2 regions of the Comamonas sp. 17RB genome follow, and region 2 is predicted to be linked to the other one. Evidence: predicted binding sites of a transcription regulator. Region 2 holds the regulator's gene; the other holds the start of a gene.
The links. The regulator NrdR, encoded in region 2, represses ribonucleotide reductase genes. The targets are predictions, from matches to a motif close to CACNANATNTNGTG.
Positions count from the first base shown of each region.

Region 1: a site for NrdR is predicted at 1,755-1,768, ahead of QM470_RS05710 (ribonucleoside-diphosphate reductase subunit alpha). Genes of this name have one in related genera too.

Region 1 is NZ_JASHHY010000002.1:553,461-560,554, forward strand. Features, by position in the region: gene QM470_RS05695 (cytochrome C assembly family protein) at 1-349, shown strand, start outside; gene QM470_RS05700 (PP0621 family protein) at 346-579, shown strand; gene ampD (1,6-anhydro-N-acetylmuramyl-L-alanine amidase AmpD) at 739-1,320, shown strand; gene QM470_RS05710 (ribonucleoside-diphosphate reductase subunit alpha) at 1,850-4,741, shown strand; gene QM470_RS05715 (ribonucleotide-diphosphate reductase subunit beta) at 4,962-6,053, shown strand; gene QM470_RS05720 (hypothetical protein) at 6,319-7,094, shown strand, end outside.
Region 2 is NZ_JASHHY010000005.1:48,076-55,169, forward strand. Features, by position in the region: gene QM470_RS10370 (sensor domain-containing protein) at 1-1,546, opposite strand, end outside; gene aroC (chorismate synthase) at 1,649-2,746, shown strand; gene QM470_RS10380 (VTT domain-containing protein) at 2,816-3,790, opposite strand; gene nrdR (transcriptional regulator NrdR) at 3,983-4,432, opposite strand; gene glyA (serine hydroxymethyltransferase) at 4,460-5,707, opposite strand; ZMP/ZTP riboswitch at 5,742-5,921, opposite strand; gene QM470_RS10395 (lytic transglycosylase domain-containing protein) at 6,114-6,935, opposite strand.

The sequences.
Region 1 (7,094 bases), on a different contig from region 2:
GCAGCGCATGCGCACCGGCGCCGAATCCGACAGCGGCATGCCGCTGCTGCTGCTGGAGCGGCTGACCTTCCGCTTTGTGACGGCCGGCTTCATCCTGCTGACGGCCACGCTGCTGGCCGGCTGGCTGTTTGGTGAACAGCTCTACGGCCACGCCTGGCGCTGGGGCCACAAGGAAATCTTTTCCCTGCTGAGCTGGCTGGTGTTTGCCGTGCTGCTGGTGGGCCGCGGCCGCTTTGGCTGGCGCGGCAACCATGCGGTGCGCATGATCTATGCCGGCGCGCTGCTGCTGCTGCTGGGCTATGTGGGTTCGCGCTTCGTGCTGGAAGTGGTGCTGGGGCGCTTGCAATGAAATACCTGCTGGTGATCGCCGTGGTGGCGGTGTTCTATCTGTATTGGAAGAAGCAGCGCCAGTCGCTGCGCCCCCCGGCGCCACCGTCCCAGCCCACGCTCGCGCCGCCCCAGCCCATGGTGGCCTGCGCCCACTGCGGCCTGCACCTGCCGCAACGCGATGCCCTGAACGATGCACAGCAGCAGTCCTACTGCTGCGAGGCGCACCGCAAGCTCGGCCCCCGCCCCTGAACCTGCGAACACCAGGACCTGCATCTGGCGACCGGAACGGGGCTTCCCGCCACTGCCTGGCAGCGGCGTCCCGCCCCGGTCTGCGGCAGCAGCAAATGCGCTATCGTGTGAACCGTTTGCAGACTCCCCTGGCGCCCTAAGCGGCAGACCCTTCTTCCCATGGACTTTGACCCGCCTGTGTGGCGTGACGGCTGGCTGTCCGGCGTGCGCCACCTGCCTTCGCCCAATTTCGGCCCCCGCCCTGCCCAGGCGCAGATCGATCTGCTGGTGGTGCATTCCATCAGCCTGCCGCCAGGCCAGTTCGGCACCGGCTGCGTGCAGCAGCTGTTCACCAACCAGCTGGACTGGGACGCCCACCCCTACTTCCAGGGCATTCGCGGGCTGGAGGTGTCCTCGCATTTCTTCATCGAGCGCACCGGCCAGATCTGGCAGTTTGTCAGTGCCGACGCGCGCGCCTGGCATGCCGGCCAGTCCAGCTGGCGCGGGCGCGGCAACTGCAATGACGACTCCATCGGCATCGAGCTCGAAGGCCTGGAAGGCCTGGGCTTTGAAGACGCCCAGTACACCAGCCTGCTGCAGCTGAGCGAAGCCATTGGCCAGCATTACCCGCTGCAGCACATCGCCGGCCACGAGCACATTGCCCCCGGCCGCAAGCAGGACCCCGGCCCCGGTTTTGACTGGCCGCGCCTGCAGCACCCCTTGCAGGCCCGCCACCCGGATTGGCAGTTTCCGCCGGCCTAGCCCCCCGCGTGCGTTCCACGCCGCCAGCAAGGTCATTGCGCTGAGCCCATGCCGCGCACCGCCCGCCACGGCGCCTTCTCCTTCTGCTTGGTGCGTACCCACACCCCTGCCACAGCGCGCCGTGAGGGCATGGGTGGGCAGACTTTCGCCCCCATGCGCTGCGTCAATCCCCATTGACCACAGGCTGCAGCCAAAACGCGACGCCCGAGCGGCAGACACGCCCCCGGACCACCGGTGCACACAATGCCGGTGCGCCATTGCCCGGCGCCATGGCCTGCCACCCCGCATGGCTTGCGGACTTTCGCCGGCAAAGCACCAGCGGGCGGGCGCTGCCCGCGTGTCAAGCCCCTGGCGCCACAGATTTTTTCCCGCTTCCGGCTTGGCAGCATAGGCCTGCGCAGTACACTACCCCTAGTGCTCGGCAATCGATCGAACACTACATCTAGTGTGTAACATCTTGTTGCAACTACCGCATTCAGACGCAGGGCCCCACAGCCGTCGGCCCCGCCATCCCAATCAAGAGGAACCCATGCAAGACGCACCGAATACCCTGTCTGCCGACCAGCCCACGACCACCCAGGTAGCGCTGGAGACCTACCAGGTGATCCGCCGCAGTGGCGATGTCGTGCCTTTTGCTCCGCAGAAAATCGCCACCGCCGCCACCAAGGCCTTCCTGGCCGTGCGCGGCGCCCAGGGCGCTGCGTCCGCCAGCGTGCGCGAAACCGTCGACAGCCTGACCCACGCCGTGATCCGCGCCCTGGTGCGTTCGCGTCCAGGCGGCGGCACCTTCCACATTGAAGACATCCAGGACCATGTGGAACTGGGTCTGATGCGTGGCGGTCACCAGGATGTGGCCCGCGCCTATGTGCTGTACCGCGAAGCCCGCAACCAGGAACGCGCCGCCGCCAAGAAGAAGGCCGAGGAAGAAGCCGCAGCCGCCGCAGCCCCCAAGCCCACGCTGCACGTGACCGACAACGGTCAGCGCCAGCCGCTGGACCAGGAACGCCTGCAGGCCCTGTTTGAAGCCGCCTGCCGCAACCTGAACCCCGATATCTCCGCCGCGCCCATCCTGAGCGAGACGCTGCGCAATCTGTACGACGGCGTGCCGCTGGCCGAGGTCTACAAGGCCGCCATCCTGGCCGCCCGCACCCTGATCGAGACCGATCCCGACTACACCTATGTCACCGCCCGCCTGCTGCTGCACACCATCGTGCGCGAAGTCATGGGCCGCGATGTGCAGCCGGCCGACATGGACGCGGCCTATGCCGACTACTTCCCCGGCTTCATCCAGAAGGGCGTGGACAACGAGCTGCTCAACCCCGAGCTGCTGAAGTTCGACCTGCCCCGCCTGGGCAAGGCACTGAAGGCCGAGCGCGACCAGCAGTTCGACTACCTGGGTTTGCAGACGCTGTACGACCGCTACTTCCTGCACGTGCGCAAGACGCGCATCGAGCTGCCGCAGAGCTTCTTCATGCGTGTGGCCATGGGCCTGGCGCTGCAGGAGTCCGACCGCGACGCCCGCGCCATCGAGTTCTACGAACTGCTGAGCTCGTTCGACTTCATGTCTTCCACGCCCACGCTGTTCAACAGCGGCACGCTGCGTTCGCAGCTGTCGAGCTGCTACCTGACCACCGTGTCCGACGACCTGGGCGGCATCTACGACGCCATCAAGGAAAACGCGCTGCTGTCCAAGTTTGCCGGCGGCCTGGGCAACGACTGGACCAATGTGCGCGCCCTGGGCGCCCGCATCAAGGGCACGAACGGCGAATCGCAAGGCGTGGTGCCTTTCCTGAAGGTGGTCAACGACACGGCGGTGGCGGTGAACCAGGGCGGCAAGCGCAAGGGCGCTGTCTGCGCCTACCTGGAAACCTGGCACCTGGACATCGAAGAATTCCTGGAACTGCGCAAGAACACCGGCGATGACCGCCGCCGCACCCACGACATGAACACGGCGAACTGGATTCCCGACCTGTTCATGAAGCGCGTGGTGGAAAACGGCGAATGGACCCTGTTCTCGCCTTCCGATGTGCCCGAGCTGCACGACCTGTTCGGCCAGGCGTTCGAGAAGGCCTACACCGCCTACGAAGCCAAGACCCAGACCGGCGAGATCACGCTGTTCAAGCGCGTGCCCGCCGTGGATGTGTGGCGCAAGATGCTGTCCATGCTGTTCGAGACCGGCCACCCCTGGATCACGTTCAAGGACCCTTGCAACATCCGTTCGCCCCAGCAGCATGTGGGCGTGGTGCACTCTTCCAACCTGTGCACGGAAATCACGCTGAACACCAGCGACAGCGAAACCGCCGTCTGCAACCTGGGCTCCGTGAACCTGGCACGCCACATCACCAACGGCGCCATCGACCACGCCAAGCTGCGCAAGACCATCACCACGGCCATGCGCATGCTGGACAACGTGATCGACATCAACTACTACGCCGTGGACAAGGCCCGCGACTCCAACATGCGCCACCGCCCGGTGGGCATGGGCATCATGGCCTTCCAGGATGCGCTGTATGAAATGCGCACCCCCTACGCCAGCCAAGCTGCCGTGGAGTTTGCCGACGCCGCCATGGAAGCGGTCTGCTACTACGCCTACTGGGCATCGACCGAGCTGGCCAAGGAACGCGGCACCTACTCCAGCTACCAGGGCTCGCTGTGGTCGCAGGGCATCCTGCCGCTGGATTCGCTGAACCTGCTGGAAAAGGAACGCGGCGGTTATGTGGACGTGGACCGCACCGTGCGTCTGGACTGGGAAGCGCTGCGCGCCAAGATCCAGGCCGACGGCATGCGCAACTCCAACTGCGTGGCCATTGCGCCCACGGCCACCATCTCCAACATCGTGGGGGTAGACGCCTCCATCGAGCCCTCGTTCGGCAATCTGTCGGTCAAGTCCAACCTGTCCGGCGAATTCACCGTCATCAACCAGTTCCTGGTGCGTGACCTGAAGAAGCTAGGCCTGTGGGACGAAGTGATGGTCATGGACCTGAAGCACTTTGACGGTTCGCTGCGCCCCATCGAGCGCGTGCCGCACGACCTCAAGCAGCTGTACGCCACCGCCTTCGAAGTGGAACCGCAGTGGCTGGTGGAGGCTGCCAGCCGCCGCCAGAAGTGGATCGACCAGGCCCAGAGCCTGAACATCTACATGGCGGGCGCATCCGGCAAGAAGTTGCACGATACCTACCTGCTGGCTTGGCAGCGTGGTCTGAAGACCACCTACTACCTGCGCACCATCAGCGCCACCCACGTGGAGAAGTCCACGGTCCAAAGCCGTGTGCTGAATGCCGTGTCGGCCAACGCCCCTGCCGCCATGGCTTCCATGAGTGCGCTGGAAAAGGCCGCAGCCGCCGCCCGTGCCCAGCAGGCACCGGCCACCGACATCAAGTTCTGCGCGATCGACGACCCCGGCTGCGAGGCCTGCCAGTAACGGAAGGCGCCTCCCGGTGCACCGGGCGCCCAGCGCTCGGTGCACCCCCGCTTTGGCGCCAGACGCCAGAGCGGGCGAGGCCCTCGGGGGTGACATGCCCCCGGCGGCGGCGGAATGCAACGCGCCCATGTGCCGCCTGCCACCGCACTTGTGACATCGATGAATCGAAAAAGCTGGATGGCAATGAACGCACCCAGCTGCTCTTTCCAAGGAATCCACCATGCTGAGTTTTGACGACGACACCCTTGCCCCTTCCGCCAGCAGCGCGGAAAGCGGCGCATCCACCAACACCCACAAGCGTGTGAACGCGGCCGACAAGCGCATCATCAACGCCAAGACCGACGTCAACCAGCTGGTGCCCTTCAAGTACAAGTGGGCCTGGGAAAAATACCTGGCCACCTGCGCCAACCACTGGATGCCGCAGGAAGTGAACATGACGCGCGACATCGCGCTGTGGAAGAGCCCCAATGGCCTGACCGAAGACGAGCGCCGCATCGTCAAACGCAATCTGGGCTTCTTTGTGACCGCCGATTCGTTGGCTGCCAACAACATTGTGCTGGGCACCTACCGCCACATCACCGCACCGGAATGCCGCCAGTTCCTGCTGCGCCAGGCCTTCGAGGAAGCCATCCACACCCACGCCTACCAGTACATCGTGGAGTCGCTGGGTCTGGACGAAGGCGAGATCTTCAACGCGTACAACGAGGTCGAGTCCATCCGCAACAAAGACGAGTTCCTGATCCCCTTCATCGAAGCGATCATGGACCCGAACTTCCACACCGGCACGCCGGAAACCGACCAGACCCTGCTCAAGAGCCTGATCGTGTTTGCCTGCCTGATGGAAGGTCTGTTCTTCTACGTGGGCTTCACGCAGATCCTGGCGCTGGGCCGCCAGAACAAGATGGTGGGCGCTGCCGAGCAGTACCAGTACATCCTGCGCGATGAATCCATGCACTGCAATTTCGGCATCGACCTGATCAACCAGTTGAAGCTGGAGAACCCGCACCTGTGGACCCCGGCATTCAAGGAAGAGATCAACGAGCTGTTCCGCAAGGCCGTCGAGCTCGAATACCAATATGCCGAAGACACCATGCCGCGCGGTGTGCTGGGCATGAATGCATCGATGTTCAAGGGCTATCTGCGCTACATCGCCAATCGCCGCGCCACACAAATCGGTTTGGAAGAGCTGTTCCCGGGTGAAGAAAATCCGTTCCCCTGGATGAGTGAAATGATCGATTTGAAGAAGGAACGTAACTTCTTTGAGACACGAGTCATCGAATATCAGTCCGGAGGTGCACTTTCTTGGGATTAATACCTCCTCAAGTGCTACAAGAAAATTCATAATGCGCCCCATGCCATCAACTGCTTTTGCGAATTTGGTGGCATGGGGCGCTTTTATGCGTGTTGCGTTGAATCCCTCCACGGCGCACAGGATCACGCCCTGCGTTCCAATCGCAAACAGCGCTTTGTATAAACCAACGAAGGAGAAGATGATGGCAACTGCAAAGAAGACCGCAGCGAAAAAGGCTGCCACCACCGGCAGCGAAAGCACCAAGAAAACTGCCGTCAAGGCAGAAGTGAAGAAGACCGCCGCCAAGGCCGCAGCCCCCAAGGCCGCTGCCAAGAAGGCCACCACCGCCAAGGCTGCTGCTCCCAAGAAGGCCGCTGCACCTGCTGCCAAGAAGGCTGCCGCTCCCAAGGCTGCTGCACCTAAGGCCGCAGCTCCCAAGAAGGCCGCTGCACCTGCTGCCAAGAAGGCTGCCGCTCCCAAGGCTGCTGCGCCCAAGAAGGCTGCTGCTCCTGCTGCTGCCAAGAAGGCCGCCGCTCCCAAGGCTGCTGCTCCCAAGGCCGCCGCCAAGAAGGCCACCACCGCCAAGGCTGCTGCACCCAAGAAGGCTGCTGCTCCTGCTGCCAAGAAGGCCGCCGCCCCCAAGGCTGCTGCTCCCAAGGCCGCCGCCAAGAAGGCCACCACCGCCAAGGCTGCTGCACCCAAGAAGGCTGCTGCTCCTGCGGCCAAGAAGGCCGCCGCTCCCAAGGCTGCTGCTCCCAAGGCCGCCGCCAAGAAGACCACCACCGCCAAGGCCGCTGCACCCAAGAAGGCTGCTGCGCCTGCTGCCGCCAAGAAGGCTGCTCCTGCCAAGAAGGCTGCTGCTCCTGCTGCCGCCAAGAAGGCCGCTCCTGCCAAGAAGGCTGCTGCGCCTGCTGCCGCCAAGAAGGCCGCTGCACCTGCTGCCAAGAAGGCCGCTGCGCCTGCTGCCAAGAAGGCTGCAGCGCCTGCTGTCGCCAAGAAGGCTGCTGCACCTGCTGCTGCCAAGAAGGCTGCCCCTGCCAAGAAGGCCGCTCCTGCCAAGAA
Region 2 (7,094 bases):
GCGGCGAGACAGTGCCCCATTCCGGGTGCTTCCAGCGGGCCAGCGCCTCCACGCCGTGCAGGCGCTCGGGCTGGCTGCTGAGCACCTGGGGCTGGTAGTGCAGCTGCAGCTGGCCGTTGTGCAGGGCGGCGCGCAGCGCATGCTCCATGGCCACGCGGTCCTGGGTGAACTGGTTGATGGCCGGGGTGAAGCGCTGCCAGCGCTGGCGGCCCTGCTGCTTGGCCACGTACATGGCCTGGTCGGCATGGCGCAGCAGGGTGTGGATGTCGGTGCCGTCTTCCGGATAGGCACAGATGCCCACGCTGGCGTGCGGAATATTCACGGCATCGCCAATGGTGAAGGGCTCGGCGATGCACTCGAGCAGGCGCCTGGCCACGGTTTCGGCCTCGGCAGCGCTGCAGTGGGGCAGCAGCAGCGCGAATTCGTCGCTGGACAGCCGGCCCAGCACATCGCCGGGGCGGGCCGCGGCGCGGATGCGCTGCGCCACTTCGCACAGCAGGGCATCCCCGGCCGCGTGGCCCTGGCTGTCGTTGACCAGCTTGAAACGGTCCAGGTCCACAAACAGCAGTGCGCCGGCACGGCCCTGGGCGGCGTACAGGGCGTCGGTGGCGCTGCGGTGGAACATGCAGCGGTTGGGCAACTGGGTCAGCGGGTCGTAATAGGCCAGCTGGTGGATGCGTTCGCGCGAACGCTCGCGTTCCATGGCCACGGTGCACAGGTGGATGCAGGTCTGTGCAATGCGCTGGTGCAAGGCGTTGGGACTGCGCGGCTCGCGGAAATACAGGGCGAACACGCCGATCACCTGGCGGTCATGGTTGAAGATGGGCGAGGCCCAGCAGGCCAGCAGGCCGGCGTCGACCAGACTCTGCTGCAGGCCCTGCAACTGTGGCGGGCTTTGGCGCAGATCGGCATCGGTCACCGGCTGGGCCAGGAAGGCCGCCGCGCTGCAGGCGCCCATGTCGGGGGCGCTGTGCATGCCGTCCAGGCGCTCCAGCGCCGCGCGGGGCAGGCTGGGGCAGGCCAAGGGGTGCAGGCAGCCTTGCTCGTCCACCTGCAGCACGCCCACTGCCAGGGAGGGGGCGATGCGCTCCACGTCCCGGCACAGGCTGTGCAGCAGCTGCGGCAGCGGACGCTCATGGGCCACGTCCTCCAGTGCCTGTTTCTGCAGCGCCTCGAAACGCTTGGAGAAGGTGATGTCGGTGAACACCATGGCCTCCCCGGACTGCGGCAGGCGGTTGATGACCGCCGCCACCCAGATGGCATGGCCGTCGTGGTGCAGCAGCTGCACATCGCCGCAAAAGCGGCCGTGGCGGTCCAAAGCCTCCTGGACATGGGCCGGCAGCGGCGCATGCTGCGGATCCGCCTGCAGCAGCTGCAGCGGGCGCTGGCCGATGGCCTCCTGGGCGCTCCAGCCGAACAGGCGCTCGAAGCCGGCATTGACCTGGCAGGTGCGGAACTGCGTGTCGGTCACGATCCAGGCGGCGTCGCTGCTGTCCAGAAGCTGAAGCAGGGCAGGGCCGGGCACGGGCGCGGAGGGCTGGTTCATGCGGGCGAATGAGGGCGTCGGGATGGCACATGCTAACCCTGTTCAGGGGGACTGCCCATGCTCGCCAGGGGGGCGCCGGATGCAAGGGCATAATCGCCGCCCATGAGCGGCAATACCCTTGGCACTATTTTTACCGTTACCAATTTTGGTGAATCCCATGGACCGGCCATCGGCTGCGTGATCGACGGCTGCCCGCCGGGCATGGAGCTGAGCGAGGCGGACATCCAGAGCGAGCTGGACCGCCGCCGTCCCGGCACCAGCCGCCATGTGACGCAGCGCAACGAGCCCGATGCGGTGGAGATCCTCTCCGGCGTCTACCAGGGGGTGACGACCGGTACCCCGATCGCATTGCTGATTCGCAACACCGACCAGCGCAGCAAGGACTACTCGAACATTTCCGAGAGCTTCCGCCCCGGCCATGCCGACTACGCCTACTGGCACAAGTACGGCGTGCGCGACCCGCGCGGCGGCGGCCGTTCCTCGGCCCGCCTGACGGCGCCCACGGTGGCCGCCGGCGCCGTGGCCAAGAAATGGCTCAAGGAACAGTTCGGCACCGAATTCCGTGCCTGCATGACCCAGCTGGGCGAGTTGCCCATCGCCTTCGAGAGCTGGGAGCATGTGCCGCACAACCCCTTCTTCGCCCCTCAGGCCGATGTGCAGGCGCTGGAAGACTATATGGATGCCCTGCGCAAGGCCGGCGACAGCTGCGGCGCCAAGCTGCGCGTGCAGGCCACCGGCATGCCGGTGGGTCTGGGCGAGCCGCTGTACGACAAGCTGGACGCTGAAATCGCCTATGTGATGATGGGCCTGAACGCCGTCAAGGGCGTGGAAATTGGCGCCGGCTTTGCCAGCGTGGCCCAGCGCGGCACCGAGCACGGCGATTCGCTCAGCCCCGAAGGCTTCCGCTCCAACAACGCCGGCGGCGTGCTGGGCGGCATCAGCACCGGCCAGGACCTGGAAGTGGCGATCGCCATCAAGCCCACCAGCTCCATCATCAGCCCGCGCGAATCCATCGACATCCACGGGCAGAGCACCGAGGTCATCACCAAGGGCCGCCACGACCCCTGCGTGGGCATCCGCGCGGCACCGATTGCCGAAGCGCTGCTGGCGCTGGTGGTGATGGACCATGCGCTGCGCCACCGCGCCCAGTGCGGCGATGTCAGCCTGCCGCTGAACCCCATCCCGGCCGCAGCACCCTGAATCTGCGGTAGCGGCTTTCGCGCTGGCTCCCAACGCCCCACCGGCCTGCGCCGTGGGGCGTTGTGCATTTCAGGAGGCCGCCGGGGCCAGCACCGGGGCCGTGGACGTCGGGGTGGAGGCGCTGGGCTGCAGTGCCTGCCAGGCCTCGAAACCGCCTTGCAGGTGGCGGGCGTGGACAAAGCCCAGGCGCCGCAGCCGCTGCGCAGCGCGGGCGGCCGTGGCATCGTGGGGGCAGGCGCACAGGGTGACGATGGCCGTCTCGCGCGGCCAGTGGCGCACCAGCCGCGGCAGCTGGGCCAGGGTGACGGCATGGGCCTCGGTGATCGGACCCAGCTCGGCAATCAGGGCCGGGCCGCGCAGATCAAGCAGGCGCGGCGGCTGGGCCGAGGTCTGGGCCTGCCACCACTGCACCGCGGTGACCGAAGGCATGGCGGCCAGGCGCAGAAACAGCTGGCGGCGCACCAGTTTCCAGCCCAGCCACAGGCCCAGCAGCAGCACGGCCACCACGGCCAGCAGCGGGCCATGGGTGTGCAGCAGCGCCAGGGCCGCGTCCACCTGGCGCCGCAGCAGCCAGCCCAGGCCCAGTGCCACGCCGGCCCACAACCCGGCACCACTGGCCGCGGCCAGGGTGAAGCGGGGCACGGGCATGCGCAGCACACCGGCCATGGGGGCGGCCACGGCCGAAAAACCGGGAATGAACTTGGCCAGCAGCAGCGACCAGGGGCCCCAGTGGCCAAAGCGGTCGGCGGTCTGGCTGATGCAGCTGTCGGGCGTCAGGGAGAGCTTGCACAGCCACGCCAGCACGCGGGTGCCAAAGCGCCGGCCCACCAGATACCAGACCCGGTCGGCCAGCATGGCGGCGAGCACGGCCGTGCCCCACAGCAGCGCCAGGCGTGGGCTGCTGGCGGCCAGGCTGCCGGCCAGCAGCAGCGTGGGCAGCACCGGAATCGGCAGGCCCAGTTGCTGCAGCAGCACATTGGCAAACACCACGCCGGGGGCGTAGAGCGTGAGGGCGGTGCGAAGGGTGGAGGTGTCGATGTCCATGGGAGCAGGCAGACCGCCGTACGGGCGGCTGCAGTCCGCCATGCTACGTGGGGCTTTCTGCCTTGCCTAGGTGTGGGCATGGAAGACTGTGTTCCAACGGCGGAACAATCCCGGGGCGGGCCCTGGCCCGGGCAAGAAAAAGCCGCCTCGCACAGGGCGGGCGGCCGGTCGGGGCGCGGTGGCGCAAGGGCTTCAGTTGCGCACTTCGTCCACCAGGTGCTTGAAGTCCTCGATGTCCTCAAAGCTGCGGTAGACGCTGGCAAAGCGGATATAGGCCACCTTGTCCAGCTTCTTGAGCTCGTTCATCACCAGCTCGCCGATGCGGCTCGAAGGCAGCTCGCGCACGCCCGAGGTCAGCAGCTGTTCCTCGATGCGCTCCATGGCCGCATCCACCTGGCCGGCCGGCACCGGGCGCTTGCGCAGCGCCAGGCGGAACGAACCCTGCAGCTTGCTGCGGTCGTAGTCGATGCGCCGGCCATCCTTCTTCACCACCGCGGGGAAGGCCACATCCGGGCGTTCGTAGGTGGTAAAGCGCTTGGCGCAATCCCCGCACTGCCGACGGCGGCGAATGAAGCTGCCATCTTCGGAGACCCGGGTCTCGACGACCTGGGTGTCCGGGTGGCTGCAGAAAGGGCACTTCATGGCGCAGTCCGTCGGCGAGGCAGCCGCTTACTTGCTGTAGACGGGGAACTTGGCGGTCAGTGCGGCCACCTTGGCGCGCACGGCAGCCAGATTGGCTTCGTCCGTGGGGTTCTCCAGCACATCGGCCACCAGGTTGGCGGTGATGCGGGTTTCCTCTTCCTTGAAACCACGGGTGGTCATGGCGGGGGTGCCCACGCGGATGCCGCTGGTCACCATCGGCTTTTCCGGGTCGTTGGGGATGGAGTTCTTGTTGATGGTGATGTGGGCGGCACCCAGCGCGGCTTCGGCAGCCTTGCCGGTGATGCCCTTGGCACGCAGGTCCACCAGCATCACGTGGCTTTCGGTGCGACCGGAGACGATGCGCAGACCTCGTTCGGTCAGCGTGTCGGCCATCACCTTGGCGTTCTTCACCACCTGTTCCTGGTAGGCCTTGAACTCGGGGGTCAGGGCTTCCTTGAACGCAACGGCCTTGCCGGCGATCACGTGCATCAGCGGGCCGCCTTGCAGGCCGGGGAAGATGGCGCTGTTCAGGGCCTTCTCGTGCTCGGCCTTCATCAGGATCACGCCGCCACGGGGACCGCGCAGGCTCTTGTGGGTGGTGGTGGTGACCACGTCGGCGTGGGGCACGGGGTTGGGGTACACACCAGCGGCGATCAGGCCGGCATAGTGGGCCATGTCCACCCAGAAGATGGCGCCGACTTCCTTGGCAATCTTGGCGAAGCGCTCGAAATCGATGCGCAGGGCGTAGGCCGAAGCGCCGGCGATGATGATGCGGGGCTTGTGCTCGCGCGCCAGGGCTTCCATCTTGTCGTAGTCGATGGCTTCGTCGGCGTTCAGGCCGTAGGACACCACGTTGAACCACTTGCCGGACATGTTCAGCGGCATGCCGTGGGTCAGGTGACCGCCTTCGGCCAGGCTCATGCCCATGATGGTGTCGCCGGGCTTGGCGAAGGCCATCAGCACGGCCTGGTTGGCCTGGGAGCCGGAATTGGGTTGCACGTTGGCGGCTTCAGCGCCAAAGATCTTCTTGATGCGGTCGATGGCCAGCTGTTCGACCACGTCCACGTTCTCGCAGCCGCCGTAGTAGCGCTTGCCGGGGTAGCCTTCGGCGTACTTGTTGGTCAGCTGGGAGCCCTGGGCTTCCATCACGGCGGGCGAGCAGTAGTTCTCGCTGGCGATCAGCTCGATGTGCTCTTGCTGGCGATGGTTTTCAGCCTGGATGGCGGCAAACAGTTCGGGGTCGACTTTCTCGACGGTATCGGTGCGTTGAAACATGGCAGTCCTGTGAACTTGATATTCCCTTGAATCCAAGGGCTGCCCAGGCGAACGGCTAAACACGCGTCAGGCGATTCCGTGTTGGCGCGGCCTGGGCGGTACGCTCCCCGGTGGTTGTCGGGTCTGGTGCTCATCGGGGAGGAGCGCCACACCGTGGTTCCACGTCAGCGCGGTTCTCGATAAACCGCGCCTATCGCCAGTTGCGTACCCCATTAGTGTAGCGGAGCCAGCGCAGCCCTTGCGGCTTGACCCGCAAGGGCCTGTCTCCGGGCCTGGGTTTGTGCCGCCGCAGCGGCGGTGCATGGCCCTGTGCAGCCCGTGCACCGCCCATGCATCGCGCCCATGCATTGCGCCCATGAAAAAGCCGGCTTGCGCCGGCTGGAAAAAGGGGAAAGCAGAGGGCGGCTCAGTTGACCAGCAGCTTGCCGTCGGCCACCACATCGGCCGCAGCCACGGTGCTGGGCGCGGCTTCCTTGGCCACCAGCGCCGGCTTGGCAGGGGCCGCTGCCGGTGCAGGGCGGCCTGCGATCTGGCGGATGCGTGCATGCTCGGCCAGCACCTTGGAGGCGTAGCCGCCATCGTTGGGCAGGTTGGCAGCGCCCACGTAGTAGCGCAGACCGCCTTCGAGCGAGCCGGCACGGGCGATGCATTCCTTGAGCACCTTCACGCCCACGCGCAGATTGCTCACCGGGTCGAACGCCGCCAGCTGGCCGCCGAAGTGTTCGTACTTGTCGGTGTGCACGCGGGTCATCACCTGCATCAGGCCCTGGGCACCGACGGAGCTCTGGGCAAAGGGGTTGAAGCTGGATTCGATGGCCATGATGGCCAGGATCAGTGTGGGGTCGAGCTGGTTGCGTTCGCCCAGCTCATAGGCTTCGGAGACCAGCACCGCCAGCGGCTCGGCGGCCACACGGTACTTCTTGCTCAGCCAGTACGCCACGGCGGCCTGCTCCTTGGGCAGCTCCGTCGGGTTGGTGGCGGTGGCACGTTCCACGGCATCCGGTTCGACCGGCGTGCCCAGCGTGGCCACCTGGCGCGCCTGCAGCCAGTCGCGCAGCTGGGCCTCGCCGGAATGGCGCAGGTCAGGGCGGCTGATCAGCAGGATGGCGGCAAAGGCCACGGCCAGACCCAGCAGGGCAAAACCGTTGTGGGTGATTTCAATGAATCCGTCGGCAACGTCCTTGGCGAACGTGCGCAAGCCGGAAACTACCTGTGCAGATGCAGGCATAGCATTCCTTTCGTGGGGGTGCCTATGCGACCGTGGACTCGGAGGTCCGGCGGCTCACAGGGTGGCGCCCAGTGGGGTGGTGCTGCGGTCCATGCAGGAGGAGCGCGGGAGGATCGCGAAAAAGAGCGCGATCAAAAAGCAGCAAAAAACGTCAAAAAA